Regions from separate parts of the Photobacterium sagamiensis genome, predicted to be linked through region 1. Evidence: predicted binding sites of a transcription regulator. Region 1 holds the regulator's gene; each other region holds the start of a gene.
What was found. Region 1 encodes CRP, which controls carbon source genes, mostly activating them, when cyclic AMP is high. Its sites were predicted from a motif close to TGTGANNNNNNTCACA; they were not measured.
Positions count from the first base shown of each region.

Region 2: a site for CRP is predicted at 5,823-5,838, ahead of pyrG (CTP synthase). Genes of this name have one in related genera too.
Region 3: a site for CRP is predicted at 4,466-4,481, ahead of recB (exodeoxyribonuclease V subunit beta). Genes of this name have one in related genera too.

Region 1 covers NZ_JAKJSP010000045.1:39,066-46,987, reverse strand. The annotation lists gene L4D76_RS20425 (YheU family protein) at 83-298, shown strand; gene L4D76_RS20420 (phosphoribulokinase) at 393-1,262, shown strand; gene L4D76_RS20415 (OsmC family protein) at 1,522-1,926, opposite strand; gene crp (cAMP-activated global transcriptional regulator CRP) at 2,199-2,831, shown strand; gene L4D76_RS20405 (hypothetical protein) at 3,027-3,230, shown strand; gene L4D76_RS20400 (DUF1338 domain-containing protein) at 3,285-4,076, opposite strand; gene astD (succinylglutamate-semialdehyde dehydrogenase) at 4,131-5,588, opposite strand; gene astA (arginine N-succinyltransferase) at 5,615-6,631, opposite strand; gene L4D76_RS20385 (aspartate aminotransferase family protein) at 6,833-7,922, opposite strand, start outside.
Region 2 covers NZ_JAKJSP010000001.1:5,651-13,572, reverse strand. The annotation lists gene truD (tRNA pseudouridine(13) synthase TruD) at 1-905, opposite strand, end outside; gene ispF (2-C-methyl-D-erythritol 2,4-cyclodiphosphate synthase) at 908-1,381, opposite strand; gene ispD (2-C-methyl-D-erythritol 4-phosphate cytidylyltransferase) at 1,381-2,124, opposite strand; gene ftsB (cell division protein FtsB) at 2,144-2,431, opposite strand; gene eno (phosphopyruvate hydratase) at 2,716-4,017, opposite strand; gene pyrG (CTP synthase) at 4,102-5,739, opposite strand; gene mazG (nucleoside triphosphate pyrophosphohydrolase) at 5,978-6,781, opposite strand; gene relA (GTP diphosphokinase) at 6,954-7,922, opposite strand, start outside.
Region 3 covers NZ_JAKJSP010000059.1:27,546-35,467, forward strand. The annotation lists gene recD (exodeoxyribonuclease V subunit alpha) at 1-674, opposite strand, end outside; gene recB (exodeoxyribonuclease V subunit beta) at 667-4,245, opposite strand; gene recC (exodeoxyribonuclease V subunit gamma) at 4,601-7,922, opposite strand, start outside.

The sequences.
Region 1 (7,922 bases):
GCCTCAGGGCCATAGTACCGCTCTACAATCTATGAAATTAACAATATAATCAGCACCCCACTAGAAAACAGATACAGTAACTATGATTATTCCCTGGCAAGATATCGACTCTGACACCCTAGACAATCTGATTGAACACTTTGTGCTGCGCGAAGGTACTGACTATGGTGAGACCGAACTCAACATGGAACACAAGGTACAATATGTCCGAAAGCAGCTTGAATCAGGTGATGCAGTGATCGTATTTTCTGAACTGCATAAATCTGTTGATATTAAACTCCGCAGAGATCTCAATTAACGGATATCTCCCGATCAAAAACCAACTTATCCTTGACCCTGGCGCAACACCCTGTTAATAACTTTCATCGTTAACATTAACGACAGGGTATGTCATGTCTGCAAAACATCCGATTATTGCAGTAACAGGGTCTTCTGGTGCCGGCACCTCCACCACTTCAGAAGCATTTCGCAAAATGTTCAATATGATGAACTTCAATGCCGCCTGGCTGGAGGGGGATAGCTTCCATCGCTTTACCCGACCGGAAATGGATGTTGAAATTCGTAAAGCCAAAGAGCAAGGCCGCCATGTCAGCTATTTTGGTCCGCAAGCTAACGACTTTGCCCAACTGGAAACTTTTTTCCGCCAATATGGTGACGATGGCAGTGGTCAATTCCGCCGCTACCTGCATACTTTTGACGAAGCGGTCCCCTATAACCAGATGCCGGGTTCATTCACGCCATGGCAGGAACTACCTGAAAATACGGATGTGCTCTTTTACGAAGGGTTACATGGCGGTGTTGTTGATGGTGAGATCAATGCCGCACAACACGTCGATTTGCTGATTGGTATGGTGCCGATTGTGAACCTGGAATGGATACAGAAGATCGTCCGCGACACGCGTGATCGCGGCCACTCCCGGGAAGCGGTCATGGAGTCTATCGTCCGCTCGATGGACGATTACCTCAATTATATTACGCCGCAATTTTCGCGCACCCATATCAACTTCCAACGGGTGCCGACCGTCGATACATCCAACCCATTCAGTGCCAAAGGCATTCCGAGTCTGGATGAAAGCTTTGTGGTTATCCGCTTCCGCGGAATTAAAAATGTCGATTTTCCGTATCTGCTATCAATGATCCAGGGCTCGTTTATGTCTCGCCATAACACCCTGGTGGTACCGGGCGGAAAAATGAGCTTTGCGATGGAGCTGATCATGCGACCGCTGATCCAGAAGTTAGTCGAAACCGGAAAGATAGGATAAACCCGACGCGAGAGGTGAGTGGCGAGTAACGAGATGCGTGCTTCTCGTTACCCGACACTATATTAGGGTCTTAATACCTACGGTGGTCCTGTGGTCCTGTGGTCCTGTGGTCCTGTAAGCAGGCTCTCCGAGCCATAGTTGGGGGTCAAGCTGTGGCTCTTTCTCGAAACTCGAACCTAATTACTCGAAACTGTTTATCCTTAGGTCCTCAGGGCCATAGCACCGCTTTTCTCGATACCCGGCTCTCGTCACGCGAAACCTAGGCTTTAACTATCTCATACGAATGGGTCATTTCGACCCCTTCGCCCAGCATCAGGCATACTGAGCAATATTTCTGCAGTGAATCTGCAACAACACTGGCAACCCGAGCCTCATCCAGATCATGGCCTGTGACCACAAAATGCAGGTTAGCCGAGGTAAAAATACGCGGTGACTGTTCACGGCGAACAGAAGAAATCTGCGCCTCACAGCCGGCAATGTTCTGGCCAGCTGATTGCAAACCGTCGACAACATCAACTGAGCTACAGCCACCAGCAGCCATCAATACCATTTCCATCGGACTTGGTGCTTTTTCGCCCCCATTGCCATCCATGACGACACTGTGACCAGAATCTGACTGTCCCAGAAAGGTCATTCCTTCTACCCATTTCACTCGTGATTGCATTGCTTTCTCCTTACTTCAAACAGGGTAATTCTGCATTAACTAACAACTGTGTGATCATGTGCACACTTATGAGTACCAAATGGCCATTTCAGGTAGATCAATATCAAGAAAAAGACGCGGAAAAAAGATAAACTCTCAAGTAAATATTCAAGTGAACTTGCAGCCTAGCGGCTGAATGAATATCCTAATCAGCGAACAATTCTATTGTTAGGCCCAGCCTTGAATTATATGGATGTCGTTGTTGGGCAACAAACGCAGAGGAAGTTAGTAATATGGTTCCAGGTAAACCTCAAACAGATCCAACTCTAGAGTGGTTTCTTTCCCATTGCCACATTCACAAATATCCGTCAAAGAGTACTTTGATCCATGCGGGAGAGAAAGCAGAAACTCTCTACTACATTGTGAAAGGTTCTGTTGCCGTATTGATCAAGGATGAAGAAGGCAAAGAAATGATCCTGTCTTACCTTAACCAAGGTGACTTCATCGGTGAGCTAGGCTTATTTGAAGAAGAGCAGGAACGTACTGCATGGGTACGTGCCAAGAGTCCTTGTGAAGTGGCAGAAATTTCTTTCAAAAAATTCCGTCAGCTTATTCAGGTCAACCCTGATATTCTGATGCGTCTTTCTGCACAGATGGCCAACCGTTTGCAAATCACTAGCCAGAAAGTAGGCGATCTTGCATTCCTTGATGTAACAGGCCGTATTGCACAGACATTGCTAAACCTTGCAAAACAACCTGATGCAATGACTCACCCAGACGGTATGCAAATTAAGATCACCCGTCAGGAAATCGGTCAGATTGTGGGCTGTTCGCGTGAGACGGTAGGTCGTATCCTTAAGATGCTGGAAGAGCAGAATCTGATTTCTGCCCACGGCAAAACTATCGTGGTTTACGGTACTCGCTAACCGACCAACGACTTCGATTAATAAAAAGCCGCTTAATGCGGCTTTTTTTGTAACTGCGAAACATATCACTATCACCAAAAAGCATAAAAAGATCTCAAAACGTATATTCTGCCGTAACCGTCACTGTTTATTCACTTGCCAACAGCAATACCAATGCTACATTATGCATATCTAATATTTATGAGAGGTCTTGATATGGATATCGAACGCTTTTCTCCACATACCCTGGTTCCCGCTACGGCTGTCATTGCAGCCTTACCCGCGACCATTGAAATGACTGGTTTTAGCGATCCTCGTCATTACCTTGAGCAACAAACCCTGTTCAGCCAGCGTCAACGCACCGTGCATGGTAATGAGCTATGGAGCCCTACTTTAGATTGCCACCAAGCAAACCAATAATTGAAACGAAAACAGCGGCCAAGGCCGCTGTTTTATCACTGTTTCCTACTCTTACTAACTCGTACTTTCGAAGATCTTATCCGCCGACGCTTCAACAAACCCACGGTACAGTTCACCATCCGTCTGAGGATAGCGCTTAGCAAACTCGTAGAAGCCGCCAGGGATTATTTTCTCACCATCAAGAAAGCCCACCGCCACCTTGTCAGCCATAGTGGCAGACTGCTCCAGCATCACCTCTGGACTCCCTTTCACCTCACCGCCAGACTCATTAATCGCAAAACCATTGTGACGCAGCAGATGGTTCACTTCATGGATCTCAGTGAACTGCTCCAGCTGATTAATACTGACGGTAAAATGATTGGCCCCAAAGCCATGCGCAGCAACCCAGCCGGCATACTCGCTTTCTGCCGATAACATCTCATACGTCGCCGAATCGATATCCCACAAACGTCCACAGCAAACAAACTCAGGTTCATGAATTGCCTGCTCCGGCACCTGATCAACCAGTTCGCGTACCGTTTCCTGTAACAGCGAAGAACACTGCCCCACCATCAGTTCACTGATAAATACTTTCGGTGCTAACGGGTTCGGATGCTCAAAATGCTCTGCATACAGCTTTTTTGCTTCAAAATGATACCTACCACATGGCTTATAGCCAATTGCAATAAATGGGGCTGCCAGCTTATCCAGCCCCACTTTCGGTAAATTGAAGGTACGCAGTGCGATGTGATCATTGAGCAAGGGTTCATCTTCGGTTAACAGTGCATGAACCTGAGCCGCAGACGGACAAAGACGTTGTATATAGTCTTGCCACAGGGCATTAAATAATTGCTCCACTCTTTCCATGATGAATATTTCCCCTTGCTGATAATGATTGCCGTAGTCGACGTATACCGGTGCTTACAACTGCACCCCAGGTGACAGCTGGGCTGGCAGCTCAGTTTGTTCACCTTCCATCGATGCCATAGGGTAAGCACAATAGTCTGCGGCATAATAAGCGCTTGGGCGTAAGTTGCCTGATGCTCCAGGCCCGCCAAACGGGGCATCACCGCTGGCTCCAGTCAACTGACGGTTGCGGTTCACAATACCGGCACGGATATGATCAATAAAATATTGCCATTCCGCATCATCGGTAGAAATCAGGCCAGCTGACAAACCATAGCGAGTATCATTCGCCATCGCGACGGCCTGAGGCAGATCCTGATAACGGACAACCTGAAGCAATGGGCCAAAGTATTCTTCATCTGGCAGCTCAGCAACTTGGCTCACTTCAATAATAGCAGGCGTGACTACCGCCCCCTGGCCACGTTTCGCTTCAAGTAATAGCTCTGCGCCTAAACTCACCAGATTTGCTTGCGCGGCAATGATGCCGTCAGCCGCGCGTTCAGAAATTTGCGGCCCCATAAACGGTTGCGGTTCAGCAAATGGCCCATCAATTTTTAGCTGACCTGTCGCTTTAACCAGACGGTTCAGAATCGCGTCACCTTCCGGCCCCTGCGGTAAATACAGGCGGCGAGCACACGTACAGCGCTGGCCTGCACTGATAAAGGCTGACTGAATAATAGTGTAGACCGTCGCATCAAGCTCGCCATAGGCTTTCGAGATCACCATCGGGTTATTGCCACCCATCTCCAGCGCCAGCATCTTGCCTGGCTGTCCGGCAAACTGACGGTGCAGGATGTGGCCGGTATTGGCACTACCGGTAAACAGCAAACCATCAATCCCTTTCGAGCTCGCAAGTGCTTCACCTGTCGGACGCGCACCCTGAACCATATTCAACACACCTTCAGGTAAGCCAGCTTGTTGCCACAGCTTCATGGTTTCTTCTGCCACTTTTGGTGTCAGATCTGAAGGCTTAAAGACCACGGTATTGCCAGATAGCAGGGCCGGCACAATATGACCGTTGGGTAAATGGCCGGGGAAGTTATATGGGCCAAATACCGCCATGACGCCCAGCGGGCGGTGGCGCAAGACTGCCGCAGTACCTGCGATATCTTTTTGCCTTTCACCGGTTCGCTCATGGTAAGCGCGCAGTGAAATAGCTATTTTACCGACCATTGCACCGGCTTCCGTTCGGGTTTCCCACAACGGCTTACCGGTCTCTTCAGCAATAGTACGGGCAATATGCTCACTGTGTTCTTTCACCAGTTCAGCAAATTTTTCCACAATAGCCTGGCGCTCGGCTAGATCTGTTTTGCGCCAGTCCACCAGGGCTTCACGGGCACTGGTCACGGCCTGTTCAACTTGTTCCTGGGTAGCAGCCAGCCCTTGCCAAATCACTTCGCCACTAAAAGGGTTCAGTGACTGCATCTGTTCACCCTGCCCCGCCAACCAGTTTCCAGCAATCCATTGAGTCATGATGTTCTCCTTTCTCTGCCCGTTGTTTACTGGGCGATCAACCGTACCGAATCGCCATTCTTAACCTGTAATGCTGCCGCCATTTCCGGCGTGATCAGCGCTACATTACGTTCACCATCGACCGCGACCTTGCCGACAGCTGCCCGGAAGTTCGCAAAGGAAGTATTACTCACCAAATAGTCATGCGAACCGTTGTGTTCGTCGATTTCGACAGTGCAACGCTTCGAATGGCGTACCGATTCAATGTTGCGCACATCACACTCAACCGTCGGGCCAGCATCAAAAATATCGACATAACCACGACAGCAGAAACCCTCGTTTTCCAGCAAACGCAGTGCCGGGCGGGTTTTCTCATGTACCTGACCAATCACCGCTTGTGCTTCCGGGCTCAGCAGATTGACGTAAATTGGCAACTTAGGCATCAAGTCGGCGATAAAGCCTTTTGCCCCAATACCAGTCAGGTAATCAGCATGGACAAAATCGATGGAGAAAAAATGCTCTCTCAGCCATTCCCAGAAAGGCGAGTGGCCCTCTTCATCGGACACCCCGCGCATTTCCGCCAGCACGGTTTCAGAAAAACGGTGTTTGTGCTCAGCCAACATTAAAAACCGGCACTTTGATAACAGGCGGCCATTCAAACCATGGCGCCATTCCGGCCGTAAGAACAACGTACATAACTCACTGTTACCCGTGTAGTTATTGCCAAAAGTCAGTACTTTCACCACATTGTGCACACCAAGGCGGCGTGAAGCATGTACCACAGTGCTGAGGTGGTAGGTATAGAAAGGGGTATCTAAGCCAATTGCGGCCTCTATTGCCGTGGTCCCTGCAATTTCACCCGTTTCCGTATCTTCAGCAACCATCAGGTAGCCTTCCGTTCCCGGCTCGGTGACCTCTTTGGTAAAGCTCTCTACTGAGTGGGAGATCCTGTTACGCAGAATTTCCTCGTTAACAGGCAGTGAAGTAAAACCATGACCTGATTCTTCTGCACAGCGCATAAGCGCCGGATAATCAGCTTCGGTAATAGGACGAATAACCAGCATCAAATTCCCTCCAGATGCAGGTAGCGACAGGCGTCGCTAACCATATTTATTGTAACTACATCAATTTTTGTAACTACATGACTTGTTGTAACCACCTGAATAGTTGTTACGACGGAATGTACTGCCCCCTCTTAAATCATGGGAAAGGGCAGTGACAGGCTTTCCTGCCCATCACTGCCTGAGCAAAACATGTTTACGATGTTACTGTGTATGAAGTTTAGCAATTGCACGCTCTAAACGTGCCATTCCTTCATCTACGTCGGCTTTATCAATCACCAGTGATGGCGTAAAGCGCACCACATTGGTACCCGCGACCAGCACCATCAGGCCTTCTTCACCTGCGGCGAGCAGAATATCGCGAGCCCGGCCCTGCCATTTTTCATTCAGAGCGGCACCTAATAGCAGACCTTTACCTCGCACCTCCTCAAAGGTTGGGTACTTGGCATTAATTTTCGCCAATGCATCACGGAACCATTGCTCGCGCTCTTTAACGCCAGCCAGTACTTCCGGCTTGGTCACTTCATCAATCACGGCTTCTGCAACGGCACACGCCAATGGGTTACCGCCATAGGTTGAACCATGCGTGCCTACTTTCATGTGTGTCGCGAGCTCTGAGGTAGTCAGCATTGCGCCAATAGGAAAGCCACCACCCAGTGATTTCGCAGTACTCAGAATATCAGGTGTGACACCCAGCCCCTGGTAAGCATAAAAATCACCCGTCCGACCGTTACCGGTTTGAACTTCGTCAAAAATCAGCAGTGCATTGTGTTTATCACACAGCTCACGGACACCCTGAATAAATTCAGATGTCGGGGAGATAATTCCCCCTTCTCCTTGCAACGGCTCCATCATCACCGCACAGGTGTGATCAGACATCAACTCGGCTAAGGCCGCTAAGTCGTTATAAGGGATATGGGAGACAGCCTGTGGTTTAGGACCGAAGCCATCAGAGTAGGCCGCCTGACCACCCACGGTTACCGTAAAGAATGTACGGCCGTGGAATCCCTTCTCGAAGGCAATAATTTCTGATTTCTCAGGGCCAAATTTATCCGCGGCGTAACGACGAGCCAGTTTTAGTGCCGCCTCATTCGCTTCAGCACCAGAGTTCGCAAAGAACACCTTTTCAGCAAAGCTGTGCTCAGTGAGCTTTTTCGCCAGACGTAAAGCAGGTTCGTTAGTCATCACATTGCTGAGGTGCCATAACTTATCGGCTTGCGATTTTAGTGCATTCACCATTGCAGGATGACAATGCCCCAGGCAGCTCACCGCAATACCGCCGGCAAAGTCAATG
Region 2 (7,922 bases), on a different contig from region 1:
GAACGACGCTCATGACGCATACGGTTATCACGGATCAGTTTAAGCAGCAATGGCTCTTGCTCAATCACCGCTAATTCAAATGCTTCAGCATCGGCCTGAGTCGGTAAGGCATTATCACCCACTAATGGTGCCGTAATATTTACGCGCCCTTCATCAATGACCGTTTGTAGTTCAGGGCTAATCGTTTCAGCCAGGAAGCAATTGTCTTCACCCGTATTTTGCAAACTATCACCCAGCATCAGCGAGTGAACGTTACCCTGCTCAATACGCGCGGACAGTACCATGTTAAATAGCCAAGAACGTGCCGCTGATAAGTAAAAGCTGCGCTTGCTCTTGTCACGAACTCGAAATTCGTCATTGCCCCAGCTACGCGCCTTCACCACGTTATTACCACTATGGCCAAATCGCTGCTCACCATAATAGTTTGGCACGCCATGGCGCTTAACCTGTTCTAATTTCGCGGTTAGTTCATCCGGCTTATCCAGCTCAAGCAAACGTAACTGGAACCAGTTACCGATTAAGTCGCCCGGACGCAATTTTTTATCGTGACGGGTAGTTTCTAATACTTCAATCCCCGGATGCTCTGCCACAAACTGGGTTAAATCAGGATCCGGCTTACCGGGCAGGTGAACACTTAACCACTGCTCCGTCACCGCATGACGATCTTTGAGGCCGGCCCAGCTCACATCACGAGATTTGACACCGCACGCTTTCGCCAGTTCATTGACCACATACTTAGTGTTTTCACCCGTCTTACGGATCTTCACCATAAAGTGTTCGCCTTGCCCGGCAAAATCAAAGCCTAAATTTTCTTTGACGACAAAGTGTTCAGGCTGAGCTTTGATCCGCCCCTGACACGTTGGTTTTTCATATAACCAACAAAAGTTGTCCATGACATTAGACATCGTTATACCTTTTGAATTAAGACCACAGCTTCACAAGCAATACCTTCTTTACGCCCCGTAAAACCGAGACGTTCAGAGGTTGTCGCCTTAACATTAATATTCTCAATTTCTGTTTCCAGAACGTCGGCAATTGCCTGGCACATCGCATCAATGTGCGGTGCCATTTTCGGTGCCTGGGCAATGATAGTGACATCCAGATTACCCAGCCGATAACCTTTTGCTTTTACTTTACTGTAGACGTCACGCAGTAAGAGACGGCTATCAGCCCCTTTCCACTCAGCATCGGTATCCGGGAAATGGCGGCCAATATCCCCGGCACCAATGGCACCCAGCAAAGCATCACACACAGCATGAAGAGCAACGTCACCATCAGAATGTGCAATTAAACCCTGCTCATAAGGGATAGCGACACCACCAATGATCACCGGGCCTTCGCCACCAAACTTATGCACATCAAAACCGTGTCCAATTCGCATCAGGGCTGTTCCTTAATCAGTTGTTCCAAATAAAAGCCGGCAAGGGCTAAATCTTCAGGCTGGGTTACTTTCAGGTTATCGGCCCGCCCTTTAACCAGCAGTGGGGTATACCCACAATATTCCAGCGCCGACGCTTCGTCGGTAATGACAGCACCTTCTTTGAGTGCTTGTTGCAATGACTCCCGTAATTGCTTCACTCTAAACATCTGCGGGGTGAGTGCATGCCAGAGGTTGTCACGATCGACGGTTTCAGTGATACCTTGCAGGCCGCTGTTATGCAGATCATGACTTTGCTGTTTATTAGCTTGCAACCGGCAGCCGCGCTTCATGGTATCGCGTACAGGTGCCGCCAAAATCGCACCATCTTCGCTTTGCAGCGCAGCCGTCACCAGCCGCTCTAGATCCGCTAACCGTACACATGGCCTTGCAGCATCATGCACCAGCACCCAGCTGTTCTTATCTTCAATAGCGGCCAATCCTGCAAAAACTGAATCGGCTCGCTCTGCGCCGCCGTCAACCACCTGAATGCGAGGATCGCTGGCGAGCGGCAACGAAGGAAAGTAGGGATCACCTTTACTGATCGCAATAATTATTCGTTCAATCGCCGGATGGCTGAACAGGCGATCGATGGTGTGTTCTAAAATCGTTTTACCCGCAATGTGTAAATATTGCTTAGGCCGGTCAGCTGCCATACGGCTACCAACCCCGGCAGCAGGTACGACGGCAGTGAGTTGTTGGGTCATGGCTAGGTTTCGTTAAGAGTTAAAAATTTGGGCTGCTTTCACCCACAATGCGAAAAAAAGTTTCACTCGGCTTAATCATGCCAAGTTCATTTCTTGCACGCTCTTCTACCGCTTCCTGACCGCGGTGAAGATCATGGATTTCAGCATACATCTGCTGGTTGCGCTGTACGAGTTCAGCATTCGCTTTCTGTTGTATTTTTACATTGCCTTCTACTGCTAAATAATCCATCAGGCCATTTTTACCGAGCCAGAAATCATATTGTAGCCAACCTAAAACAGCCAGCAGCAGCACGGTTAACAGACGCATGCATGTCCCCACTTTCGCGTTAAATACGTTATACCAGTCGTATGTAGGTAAATATTCATTCCACTCGTTACTCTCCCCCCCATAAGGGCAACTAATCAGGGGAATGGATATTCTTTAAAAATATCTAACTTGTAATAATCCCACAAACCATAGTTGGTGACTAGCGTTAGGCTTTTAGTCTGCGTTATTCAGATGTAAAAAGTTCTTCAGACATAAAAAAACCGCCTCAAAAGAGGCGGTTTCAGAAGAATAAGGGTTGTTCACCCAAAGTCATTGCTTAATAATTAAGCTTGACCTTTAACTTCTTTAAGACCGTTGAAAGGTGCTTTCGCGCCTAGAGCTTCTTCGATACGAATTAGCTGGTTGTACTTAGCAACACGGTCAGAACGGCTCATAGAACCAGTCTTGATTTGACCTGCAGCTGTACCTACCGCTAGATCAGCGATAGTTGCATCTTCAGTCTCGCCAGAACGGTGAGAGATTACAGCTGTGTAACCAGCATCTTTAGCCATCTTGATTGCAGCTAGAGTCTCTGTAAGAGAACCGATTTGGTTGAACTTGATAAGGATAGAGTTAGCAACGCCTTTCTCGATACCTTCAGCAAGGATCTTCGTGTTTGTAACGAATAGATCGTCACCAACGATTTGAAGCTTGTCGCCTAGAAGTTCAGTCTGGTGCTTGAAGCCATCCCAATCTGATTCGTCAAGACCGTCTTCGATAGATACGATTGGGTATTGGTTAGCAAGGTCTTGTAGGTAGAAGTTAAACTCTTCAGAAGTGAAGATTTTGCCTTCGCCTTTCATGTTGTAGTTGCCAGCTTCTTTGTCGTAGAACTCAGATGCAGCACAGTCCATTGCTAGAGTAACGTCTTTACCTAGCACGTAACCTGCAGCTTCAACAGCTTCTTTGATTGCAGCTAGTGCAGCAGCGTTAGATTCTAGGTTAGGAGCGAAACCACCTTCATCACCAACTGCAGTGCTTAGGCCTTTAGACTTAAGTACTTTAGCAAGGTTGTGGAATACTTCAGCGCCGATACGTAGTGCTTCTTTAAGCGTTTTCGCGCCAACTGGCTGAATCATGAACTCTTGGATATCAACGTTGTTATCAGCGTGCTCGCCACCGTTGATGATGTTCATCATTGGTAGAGGCATAGAGAACTGACCAGCAGTACCGTTTAGTTCTGCAATGTGCTCGTATAAAGGCATGCCTTTAGCTGCAGCAGCTGCTTTAGCGTTTGCTAGAGAAACAGCTAGGATTGCGTTAGCACCAAACTTAGACTTGTTTTCAGTACCGTCTAGGTCGATCATTACCTGATCAATAGCAGCTTGGTCTTTTGCATCTTTACCAAGTAGAGCTTCAGCGATAGCACCGTTCACAGCTTCGATAGCTTTAAGAACGCCTTTACCTAGGAAGCGAGACTTGTCGCCGTCACGTAGTTCAAGAGCTTCACGAGAACCAGTTGATGCGCCAGATGGAGCAGCAGCCATACCTACGAAACCGCCTTCTAGGTGAACTTCAGCTTCTACTGTTGGGTTACCACGTGAATCGATGATTTCACGACCTAGAACTTTAACGATCTTAGACATTGTGTTTCCTCTTGCTTTATCTTCAATTTAAAAGCTAAAAAATAGCTGTAGGGGTTTATTTCTACAGCTATCCGTAATCCTTACTTATTTAAGCTCACCACGCAGGTTTTGTCCTGCTGCCTTCACGAAACCTTCAAATAGAGGGTGACCATCGCGAGGAGTTGAGGTGAACTCAGGGTGGAATTGAGCAGCCACAAACCATGGGTGGTTAGGCAATTCAATAATTTCCACTAATTTCTTGTCTGCTGACAGACCAGAAATTTTCAATCCAGCTTTTTCTAGTTTTGGAAGCAAATTGTTATTCACTTCATAGCGGTGACGGTGACGCTCATGAATCGTCGCATTACCGTAAAGCTCACGCACTTTAGAACCATTTTTCAGGTGGCATAGCTGAGAACCAAGGCGCATTGTGCCGCCTAAATCAGATGTCTCAGTACGCTTCTCTACCTGACCTTCGCTATCAACCCACTCGGTGATTAGACCAACAACCGGGTTCTTAGTTTCAGCGTTAAATTCAGTAGAGTGTGCATCTTTAAGACCCGCAACATTACGTGCGAATTCAATCAGTGCTACCTGCATACCCAGGCAAATGCCCAGATAAGGAATTTTGTTTTCACGAGCATATTGTGCTGTGAGGATCTTACCTTCAACACCACGACTACCGAAGCCACCAGGAACCAGAATGGCATCCAGACCTTCAAGCACTTCTGTGCCTCTAGATTCAACGTCTTGTGAATCAACATACTTGATTTTCACAGACAGACGGTTTTTAAGGCCAGCGTGTTTCAGTGCTTCGTTAACCGATTTGTAAGCGTCAGGCAGTTCGATGTACTTACCTACCATACCGATTGTTACTTCATCAGTTGGGTTCGCTTCTTCGTAGATCACCTGTTCCCACTCAGCCAAATCAGCTTCAGGGGCTGTAATACCAAAGCGTTTACATACCAGATCATCAAGACCTTGTGCTTTGATTAGCTGAGGGATTTTGTAGATTGAATCTACGTCTTTCATCGAAATTACAGCTTTTTCCGGCACGTTACAGAACAGTGCGATCTTAGCGCGCTCATTAGCCGGAATGACACGGTCTGAACGACAGATTAAAATATCTGGCTGAATACCGATAGAAAGCAGCTCTTTTACTGAGTGCTGAGTCGGCTTAGTTTTCACTTCACCAGCAGCAGCCAGGTAAGGAACCAAAGTCAGGTGCATGAACATAGTATGTTCACGACCTTGCTGTACAGCGAGCTGACGAATCGCTTCCATGAATGGTAGAGATTCGATATCACCAACAGTACCGCCCACTTCAACGATAGCGATGTCATGGCCTTCGGCGCCAGCAATCACACGATCTTTGATCTCGTTCGTGATGTGTGGGATCACCTGAATGGTTGCGCCAAGGTAGTCACCGCGACGCTCTTTACGCAGCACTTCTTCGTAAACACGACCAGCCGTAAAGTTATTACGCTTGGTCATTTTAGTGCGAATGAAACGCTCGTAGTGACCTAAATCGAGATCGGTCTCTGCACCGTCTTCCGTAACGAATACTTCGCCGTGTTGGATCGGGCTCATTGTGCCTGGATCAACGTTGATGTAAGGGTCTAGCTTCATCATGGTCACTTTAAGACCACGCGCTTCTAGAATAGCTGCCAGAGATGCTGCAGCAATACCTTTACCTAGTGAGGATACGACCCCGCCCGTAACAAAAATGTAATTCGTTGTCATGTTTGACCTGGAAGATTGGTTATAGAGGATTTAAAAACTATCTGGACGGGAAATTAGTATACCAGACACATTTTATTCCACAACGTGAAAACTATCACAGCATTCATCGTTTTTTTTTGTTTCAAATCAATTATACCGATTGCACAAGCTTATCGCTTAAAAGTGAACCCATTGAATCACATCACCAAAACCATGATAAAACGTCAAGATCATGCCTGTTGCACCTATTTTCAGTGCATTATCGCTCTCGTTTCTTGACTTTATCCCACTCGGCATCAAGCATTTCCAGAGAACATTCATCAAAGCGCTTTCCTTGTTCTAGCACACTTTTTTCAACTTCGCGAAAGCGTCGCTCGAATTTTTTATTGGCTCGCTGCAGTGCCTGTTCGGGTTTGACCTGCAAATGACGGCTCAAATTCACCACCGAAAACAGTAAATCCCCCATTTCTTCTTCAACCTTATTGTGATCAACCGACACCTGAATGACTTCATCCATCACTTCATCAAGCTCTTCCTTCACTTTATCAACGACCGGCCCCACAGAATCCCAGTCAAAACCGTGCTTTGCGCAACGCTTCTGAATTTTATCAGCACGACTCAGCGCCGGCAGTGCCAGCGGAATATTGGCTAGTACGCTGCTATCCTGGCCTTTCGCATCACGCTCCTTGGCTTTTTCCGCTTCCCAGTTAGCGTTGATCGCCGCATCATCAGCAAAATCAGTCTCACCAAACACATGGGGATGACGGCGGGTCAGCTTTTCATTTAGGCCATTGACCACATCATTAAAATCAAACAACCCTTGCTCTTTACCCATCTGGCTGTAAAAAATAATCTGGAACAATAAATCCCCCAGCTCTTCGCGCACATCATTCCAGTCTTGCTGTTCAATCGCGTCAGCGACTTCATAAGCTTCTTCAATGGTATGCGGCACAATCGAAGCAAAGGTCTGTTTAAGATCCCAGGGGCATCCTTGGTTTGGATCACGCAAAGTTTTCATGATTTCTAATAAGGTTTCCAGTGGTGCCGGCTTGTTATCACTCATAATTCGTCGCTATCAATATTGGTTAGGTTAGGGTCTGTTTATCTTCCAGCAGCAATTATGTTGGAAGATAAACAGACCCTATTCGCCTCAGATTACCAGAAACAAAAACGGGAAGCACAATGGCTTCCCGTTTCTAGTTTCTAGTTTCTAGATTCTAGGTTCTAGGTTCTCGTTAATACAGCCGTTTAGCCTCAGCGACATCTTTCACCTGCTCGATCCGCTTCAGAACCTTGCTCAACACGTCAAGATCGGTCAGCTCTAAATCAAAGTCCATGACCGACATCTGTTTCTTATAGTCGATCCGGCTCTTCACTCCGGCCACTTTGGCTTTTTCATTGGCAAAGGTATTGGTCAGATCTTTGATCAAACCATTGCGCTCAGAAGCGGTCACCCGCACGGTGATATTATAGTTACCGACAAATCCCCCGCCCCATACGGTATGGATAATACGCTCTGGTATATGGTGGCGAAGTTCTTCCAGCTGTTCACAGTCATTACGGTGCACCGAAATACCTCGGCCCTGGGTAACAAAACCAACGATTTCATCGCCCGGGATCGGCTGGCAACAGCGAGCCAGGTGGGTCATCAGGTTATCCACCCCTTCAACCACAACAGCATCACGTTGCGGTTTTTTCGCACTGGTGCTGGTTTTCGTTCCCGCCTCTGTCAGTTTGTCTAACAGCTGCTGATCTTCTTCTTCTGCGGTTGGCTTATTAACCATGGTGTTGATATGGTTAATAACCTGATTAATACGCAGATCGCCACTGCCGACACCAGCAAACAACTCATCGAGTGATTTAGCATTGAAGCGCTTTAATGCGTATGCCTCAGCGTCTTTTAATGTTGCGCCGACCTTGTTCAGTTCAACTTCAAGCATTTCACGCCCGGCAATCATATTCTTATCACGATCTTGCTTGCGGAACCAGGCATGTACTTTGGCGCGGGCACGGCTTGAAGTAACAAAACCAAGGTTGGGGTTCAACCAATCACGAGACGGGTTAGGCTCTTTCTGAGTGATAATTTCGACCTGCTCACCCATTTGCAAGTGATAGGTGAAAGGTACAATCCGGCCTTCGACCTTGGCACCAATGCAACGGTGGCCGACCTCCGAGTGAATGTGGTAGGCGAAATCGAGTGGTGT
Region 3 (7,922 bases), on a different contig from region 1:
TGCGGAACGAGATCATCGAGTGGGTTCAGCTCTTCCGCTCTGCCGGCCGACAGCAACACCTGATCGATGGCCGCCCAGTCGAGTTGTTCGGCGTGCACAATATCTAGCTTATCGCACACTTCATTGTGGCGACTGTCAGCACAATCTGCTTGCCGGCCCCTCCCTCTCTTCAGCTGCTGCAATGCCTGATACAAATAGGTATAGGTACGCGGAAACAACTCATCCAACACGGTCGGCATGATTGCGGCCGGCTCAATAGATTGCGCGCTTTGATGAAGCTTCTCTGCCACCAGCTTTTCAAAATTCCAGTAGCGATGTAAGTACAACCGCCCCTGTTCGAGCACTAATGGGGTGGCCTGCCGGGCACCGAATTCCGACGCATCCGATACCGCAGGCAACGACTTCAGTTCCGCGGCCCATTGTTCAGGTGCCGGTAAGCCCTCTAACAACGCCGCCGAAACTCTGAGGGGTAAGCCAAACAGTGGGTGGTTATCGATTTTATTGAGCATCAGACACACATGCCCTTTGCCTAACTCATGGCTCACTAAGGCTGCCACCAACGCCAATAGCGAAGAATGTGGCTCGGGGGTACGCTGAGCCAGAAATTTAGCAAATTGATAATCTAACGGACGCAGCACACCTTGTTTGGTGAGATCTTCTAAACGCTTAAGCATCAATCTGCTCTCCATCAATTAACAGGTCTAATTCAGCCAGCAAGGATTGGGTCGGACGCGCATAAAAAATACCGCTGTCACTGCCGGCTTCAATACCGCGTAAGAAGAGGTAATAGACCCCGCCAAAATGCGTTTCATAGTCATAGTCAGGAATGCGGCTGCGCAGAAAACGCTGCAAGGCCAACGCATAAATCTGGTATTGCAGATCGTAGCGGTGATCGCGCATGGCCCCGATCAGCTGATCCCCCCGGTAGGCATTAGGATCATCGCCCAAATGATTCGATTTCCAGTCCAGCACGTAGTATTTGCCCTGATGTTCAAACACTAAGTCAATAAAACCTTTCAGCATCCCGCTCACGGTAGCAAAACCTAACTCACCGGCCCGGGCTGAGACACTATCATGCCTGGCAATCACTTTGTTCAGCATCGCGGAAGAGAGCAATTCAATCGGCAGCAAAAACTCCATCTCCGTTAAGCGCTGGGTGGCATTTTTATCAACCAACTTAAGATCATTGCCATCCAACGGGCAATAAAGGACATCTTCAATCAGCTTCTGCAACACTGGCAGCCAAGCCGCCTCGTAATTTTCCCGCAGCAGTAACTCAGTCAGGATAGTGACGGTTTCAGGGCTATCTACCGGTGCAGTGAAGTCAATTTCTTCAAATACGGTATGTAAAAACGTACCCGGACGCGCACCGCGGGGGAAGGTATAAATGGAGTACTCAGGCTCAAGCTCAATGATCGCCTCTTCACCGTCCTGCACTTTTTCTGCCGCAGAATCGATATCAAAACCGGGCAGATCCAAGCTGCTGTCGTGATAGGCCTGATGGCCCTGTTTGACCAGGCTGGAGTAACTGGTCATCCACCAGTTACGTTCAATTCTTGCGTTAAATTCACTAGGCTGCAGTGTCGGTGCATCCTGCTCGACCGGTTGCCATTTGCTATCCGGCAAAACTGGCGGCCCGGCCACTGTGATTGCAGACTGGCTTTCAGCCAGTTTAGCCAGGGCAAGCTCCAGAGCCGCGATACTGCCTTCCTGACCATTTTGCACCAAATGCCCCATGGCAGAATGGTGCAGGCCGGTAGGCTCTTTGGTACTGCGGCCATTACGGATCGGTGCCATGCCAACATAGCAACCGTAGACCGCTCGCGTTAGCGCTACGTAGATCAAGCGTAGATCTTCCGCCAGACGTTCTTTATCGGCTTTTTCTATCGAATCATCTTGCTTAGTAATATCAAGAACGGTGATATTTGCCTGTTCATCGTGATACTTCACTTCGCTTTTCTTATCGACTTCGCGATAGCTACAGACAAACGGCAGGAATACCAGATCGTATTCCAGCCCTTTCGATTTATGGATCGTGACGATCTGAACCAGGTTCCGCTCTGACTCCAAACGTAAAACCTGATCTTCTGCATTACCGTTAGGCTCGGCAATGTGTTCGGCTAACCAGCGTAGCAGACCGTAATCACTGTCTAAGGTCTGGCTGGCTTCCTGCAGCAATTCACCAATATGCAGTAAATCAGTCAGACGCCGCTCGCCGCCCTCTTCCGCTAACAAACGTTCAGCAATGGTCGATTTAGCCATCACACTGCGCAGCATTGGCATTACACCACGGGTTAACCACAATTTACGGTAGTCTTTAAATGCATTAACGGCCGTTTCCCACTCGGTTTCATCACTATTGAGCTTGTCTAAATCGACTGCCGTTAACGCAAAAAGACTGGAAGCTAACGCCGCACGCAATGCGCGATCATCTTCTGGTGTTAATACCGCCTGCAATAAACGCTGCATATCAGCGGCTTCAGGAGTGGAAAATACACTATCGCGATTCGATAAATAGACACTGGCAATACCCTGCTCAGCCAAGGCCTGACGTACCAGTTTGCCTTCATTGCCGGTTCTGACCAGAACAGCAACATCACTCGCCTGAATGGCTTTCTTGTGACCTTTATCCTGGAAAAAGGCACTACCTTGCTGGGATTGGGTGAGAACTTTCTGGATCTGGGCTGCCGTCGCCTCGGCCATCACTTGCTGATAACTGCCTTTAGTAACGGGTTTGCCATCCAGGCTATCCTGATGCCAGAAGGTCAGCGCATGCTGAGCCTGATTATCGAGCCACCAGCTACGTTCCGGCGCTTTGGGGCTATGGTTCACCGACAGGAACTGAATGTCCTGATCGTAAATAAACGGGCTATCCGGCTGTTCAAAGACCCGATTGACCGAGGCAATCATGTCAGCCGTTGAGCGCCAGTTAGTGCCCAGGGTGTAATGATCACTGACCTGACGACGCGCTTGAATATAAGTGAAAATATCAGCACCGCGAAAAGCATAGATCGCCTGCTTAGGATCGCCGATCATAAACAAACCACACTGCGCCTGCTCTGCACTTTCGGTGGTATAGATGTTGCTGAAAATACTGTACTGGAGGGGATCGGTATCCTGGAATTCATCAATCATCGCCACGGGATACTGGCTGCGAATGCGCTCAACCAGCAGATCGTCACGATCATTATCGATCGCCGCAGATAGCTGAGTCAGCAAGTCATCGAACGATAACCAGCCTTTGCGCTCTTTGGCTTTCGCAAGCAGGACGCGGCATTCTTCTATCGCGTGAGCCATTAGGGGATCGCGCAGATTGGCCGGGTTATCCAGCAGATCAGCAACAGCAACAAACACCTCATGCTCAGGGGCGTCACCTTTTGCCGTTTTTTCGATCAGGATCTGCTGATGGAAGCGATCAAGCTTATCCGGCAAATCATAGCCCAAGGTTGGCAATGCCGCCCACAGGCTCACCTGTTCTAACCAGGTCGGCAAACTCTTTTTGGTATAGCTGCGCTTGTTCACACCGGAATTGGCTATCAATGCTTCCAGATCCGCTTCATGTTCACGCCATAACGCTTTAAAACCTTCGATACGTTCGAGGTTTGTATTGTGCAATTCCGCCAGTGAATCGGTCATCGCCTCGACGCTTAACTTCACTGGCGCTCCGGTTAAACTGCCACCAATATCTTTCAGTAACGCCGTCGGCGAAGACCATACGTCTCGTACTTCAATCGCCAGGCTATGCGGCAAATGATAGAAATTACGACGCCAGTAGTCGGCCGCGACTAAACTTTTCAGCTGGCTTTCATCGGTCACGAATTCATTATTAAAACGGCTGCCCGACTCAAAGGCATTTTGGGTCAGCATTCGCTGACAGAAACCATGAATGGTATAGATCGCCGCTTCATCCATCTGACGCTCGGCCTGCAGTAAAATCTGCGCCGCCGTCTGATGATCGCTAATTTCCTCAAGCAACGGCTGGATCACCGGATCGTGACTGACACCCCGGCTAAATGCTAATCGGGCATCATGGATTCGGGCTCGAATGCGATCTCTTAATTCGGCGGTTGCCGCTTCGGTAAAGGTTACAACCAGAATTTTATCAACGGTCAGCTCGGTGGCATGTCGCGTTTCTGCACTGCCATGGCCCAGCAGCAAACGTAAATATAAGCTGGCAATCGTAAAGGTTTTACCTGTACCCGCAGAGGCTTCGATCAAACGAGCCCCATGCAGTGGAAAAGTCATTGGCTGCAGGGTTGCTGCACCGACTGATTTCGGCYTCAAATGTGTTCCCGAGTCTGACTGCGAATTACATTCGGAGTCTTGCGTTATTGCTTGAGTCATCAGACATCACCCAGTTTGATTCAGAGACCAGATACGTTAGTGACAATGATCACATTACTTTCGTGATCCAGTGCTGGTAACGGGTTTTCAGTATCTGGAATAACATTTTATTCTATTTATGTGAGAGTTTACTCACGGTTTACCGATCATAGTTTGGTTAGTATCACGGCCAGAAACTTGGTCTACCTCTGGACCTGTGGTCGTACAGCGAACACCCTACAAATAAGAATGATTTGCTGGCGACCACACTACACCCCTACGATTCTTCCACTGTTTCGCTATGTAAAACGGCAGCCTGTAATATTCGGCTCGCCATTTGTGACGCCTCATTCGCTAGTGTTTCGTTCCATTGCGGCCAAACCCGGGCAATATAATTGTCGGCCCCTTCGCCCGGATAGAGATAGCCGTCATTAAAGCAATCAGCCATCTTCTTGAGTGATTTTTCCAAGGTATCGGCATCATCTTTCCAGCTGCCGTCCCGGCCAATACACGCATTAATACCGGCAAGGGCCGTTTTCGGAAAATACGGTAACGGCTTATTCAAGCCCTGGTAATACAGACTCACCGCTTCTTTGAGGTAAGTATTTGCCTGCTCAGGTTCAACCTTAAGTAAGGTTAAATGATCATCGGTGCCAATCAGGTGAGTGATCTGGCTCTGGCCTCCCGCCGCCAGACAAAGGTGATCGAACCATGCGATTAATAAATCCTGCGCACGAATTTTGCCACTGCGATAACGCACCAGTCCGGCTTGATAACGCTGCTTGAGCCAGCCCTGCAACTGAATCTCTTGCCCTTCGATTTGAAAAGCAATATCCACTTCATGATCATCAAGCGGGCCCGCCAGTAACGGCAAAATTGAATCCGCCAGTGCAATCACCTCGATTCGTGTCGCTTCCAGCTCTAACTCGCCAAACGCCGCTACAGGGACATTTCCCGCCGCCTTCTGCTCTGCTGAAAATTGTCTGAATACGTCATCGTCATTTTGCTGATTCAGTTTGGCATCAAGCAACAACGCCAGTAATTGATCGCGCATCAAATAACTGTCTAAACCGTTAAGCACAAAGGGTTCATCGTCTTCCATCACGCCCATAGGCGGTTCAAAGAACACTTTTAAACGACGATTAAAGAAATAACGCACAGGTAAACGCCAGAATCGCTGTAGTTCAGCCAGATCCAGCACGCGGGTTTGCTCCGCGTCAAGTGACTCTTCATCAAGGGCTGCCAGCTGGAAATCTTTTCCTGCCTCTCCGCCGCGTAAGGCCGCGGGCAACCATTCCACCGCATAGCTGGTTTGCTCCCCCGTAAAGGCATCAGGGCTGAACGGGACTAACGGGTGGTGATGAATTAACTGAGCTTTTATTCGCTCCGCAGAAGCATCGACTGGGAGAGATTCATCACCAGCCACGCAATAACCTTGCTGACAATATTCCACCAGCTCACTGACCAGTACCGACGGCACTTTTTCACTGTTATCCTGAATCGAGCGGCCCACATAACTGATATAAAGGGTTTCCTGTGCCGATTGGATCGCTTCGAGGAACAGGTAGCGGTCATCATCACGACGAGAGCGGTCACCCGCTTTGGTGCGGCCATCCATTAAATCAAAGCCTTCCGGCGCAATATTTCGCGGGTAAGAGCCATCATTCATGCCCAGCAAGCAGACCGCCTTGAAAGGAATAGAGCGCATTGGCATCAGTGTACAGAAGTTAACCTGGCCCGCTAAGAAGCGCTGACTCACCCGCTCGCCCGATAGTTTATCTTGCAGGTACTGGGTCAGAACTGCGGGGGGGATCAATGTTTGATACCCGGCATCATCAAGCTGTTCATGTAAGCGATGTAGGCTGTCACGGATCGATTTAAGGATCAGTTCACCTTCCAGTTCGACCGCTAAGAAATCATCCAATAGCTGATTTAATCGCTCCGTCCAGGCAGTAACCGATTGCGGCTGCGCCAGCTGCTCACGGTAAGAAATCAGGCTATCAATAAAGCTCGCCAACTGACCGGCAAGCTCGGCATCTAATCCCTGTACCTGCTCGTAAGCCGAAATCCCCTCAAATAAACCGGCATCATGAGGCATGGCATAACCCAGCAACATACGCTGAATACCAAACAACCAGGTATTCTGATGTTGCTCCGGCAACTCAAACTGACAGGCTGTCTCTTTATCTAATCCCCAGCGTACACCGGCTTCTTCAATCCAGCGCTTAACTTGCTCAAAGCTATTACTGTCAAAACCAAACTTGCTCATCACCGCCGGCACTTCGAGCAATTCCAGTAATTCAGATGCGTGACAACGACTTTCAGGTAACGTTAGCAAACGCAGGAAAGCCAGCAGAACCGGGTTTTCCTGCTCCGCGGTTCGGTCAGATATGGAAAATGGAATGTAACGATTACCGGGCGCATTACCAAATACCGCCTGAATTGCAGGCCCGTAGGCATTGATATCGGCTACCATCACAATCACATCACGTGGCTTGAGGTTTTCATCAGCATCAAACATGGCGAGCAGTTTGTCATGCAACACTTCGACTTCCCGCATCGGGCTATGACAAGCGTGAATAGACAGGGAAGGGTCATTCGCAGCAACGGGCAACTTATGGTCGCTGGAATCTAAAATATCGTCATTTTGACGATTCTCTAAATTAAGAATATCGGCCTGGATTGAATGCAGCAGCGTATCTGTTTCAATATCCACAAACGCTTCAACTTCCCGGGCTTGCATCTCTGACAACAGATAGAGGTTATCCCGTCCCAGCTTGCCCATTGAAGCCAGCAGACTGTTGCCGACAACATCATTGTGCATATCATCATGTATATTGTCTTCAACGCTGCCTTTAAGCTGCTCGGCTAACTCGCCCTGCTCACTGTGATCATCTAACCATTTCACTTGTAAACGCTGCTTGGCGGCAAGTCGCGCCAGATATTTACGGTCACGGACATCGCCCCAGTAATAACGACAAGGGTTAGTAAACATCAGATGGACATCAATATGCTCGCCCATCGCGGCTAATGCATCAAGGTAGCGAGGGGGTAACGACGAGATACCAAAGACAAACAATCGTTTAGGAAACCCTTCAGGCAAGGTTCCGCTGTGAGTGTAATTCTCAAGTGTATCGATAAAATGCTCATACAAATTGGCACGATGATACGGCGATTGTTCTAATGTTAAGGTATGATCATACAATGCTTGCCACAAAATTGGCTGCCACGGATGTTCCCCCTCTAATTCAGAAACGACTTCACCCGCTTCCCACTGTTGGATCCACTCAGGGCGGTACACTAAGTACTGGTCAAAAATATCTGCGATTTTTTCTGCCAGCTGATAACTTTTCAGACTGTCTTGATCGTGTTCTAAATACCGTTTTAGCGGCTCAAACTCCGGCTTATCCAGCTGCTCAGGCAATACTTCCATCAACTTCCAGGTCATCGCTTCTTTATTGAAAGCACTGCGCTCGGGCACGTCAGCCAACACCTGAGTAAACATTTTCCAGATGTAGGTTGCTGGCAGAGGGAATTCGAGGTTTGCCGCGACACCAAATGATTTCGCCAGCTCCATCTTCAGCCATTGCGACATGCCG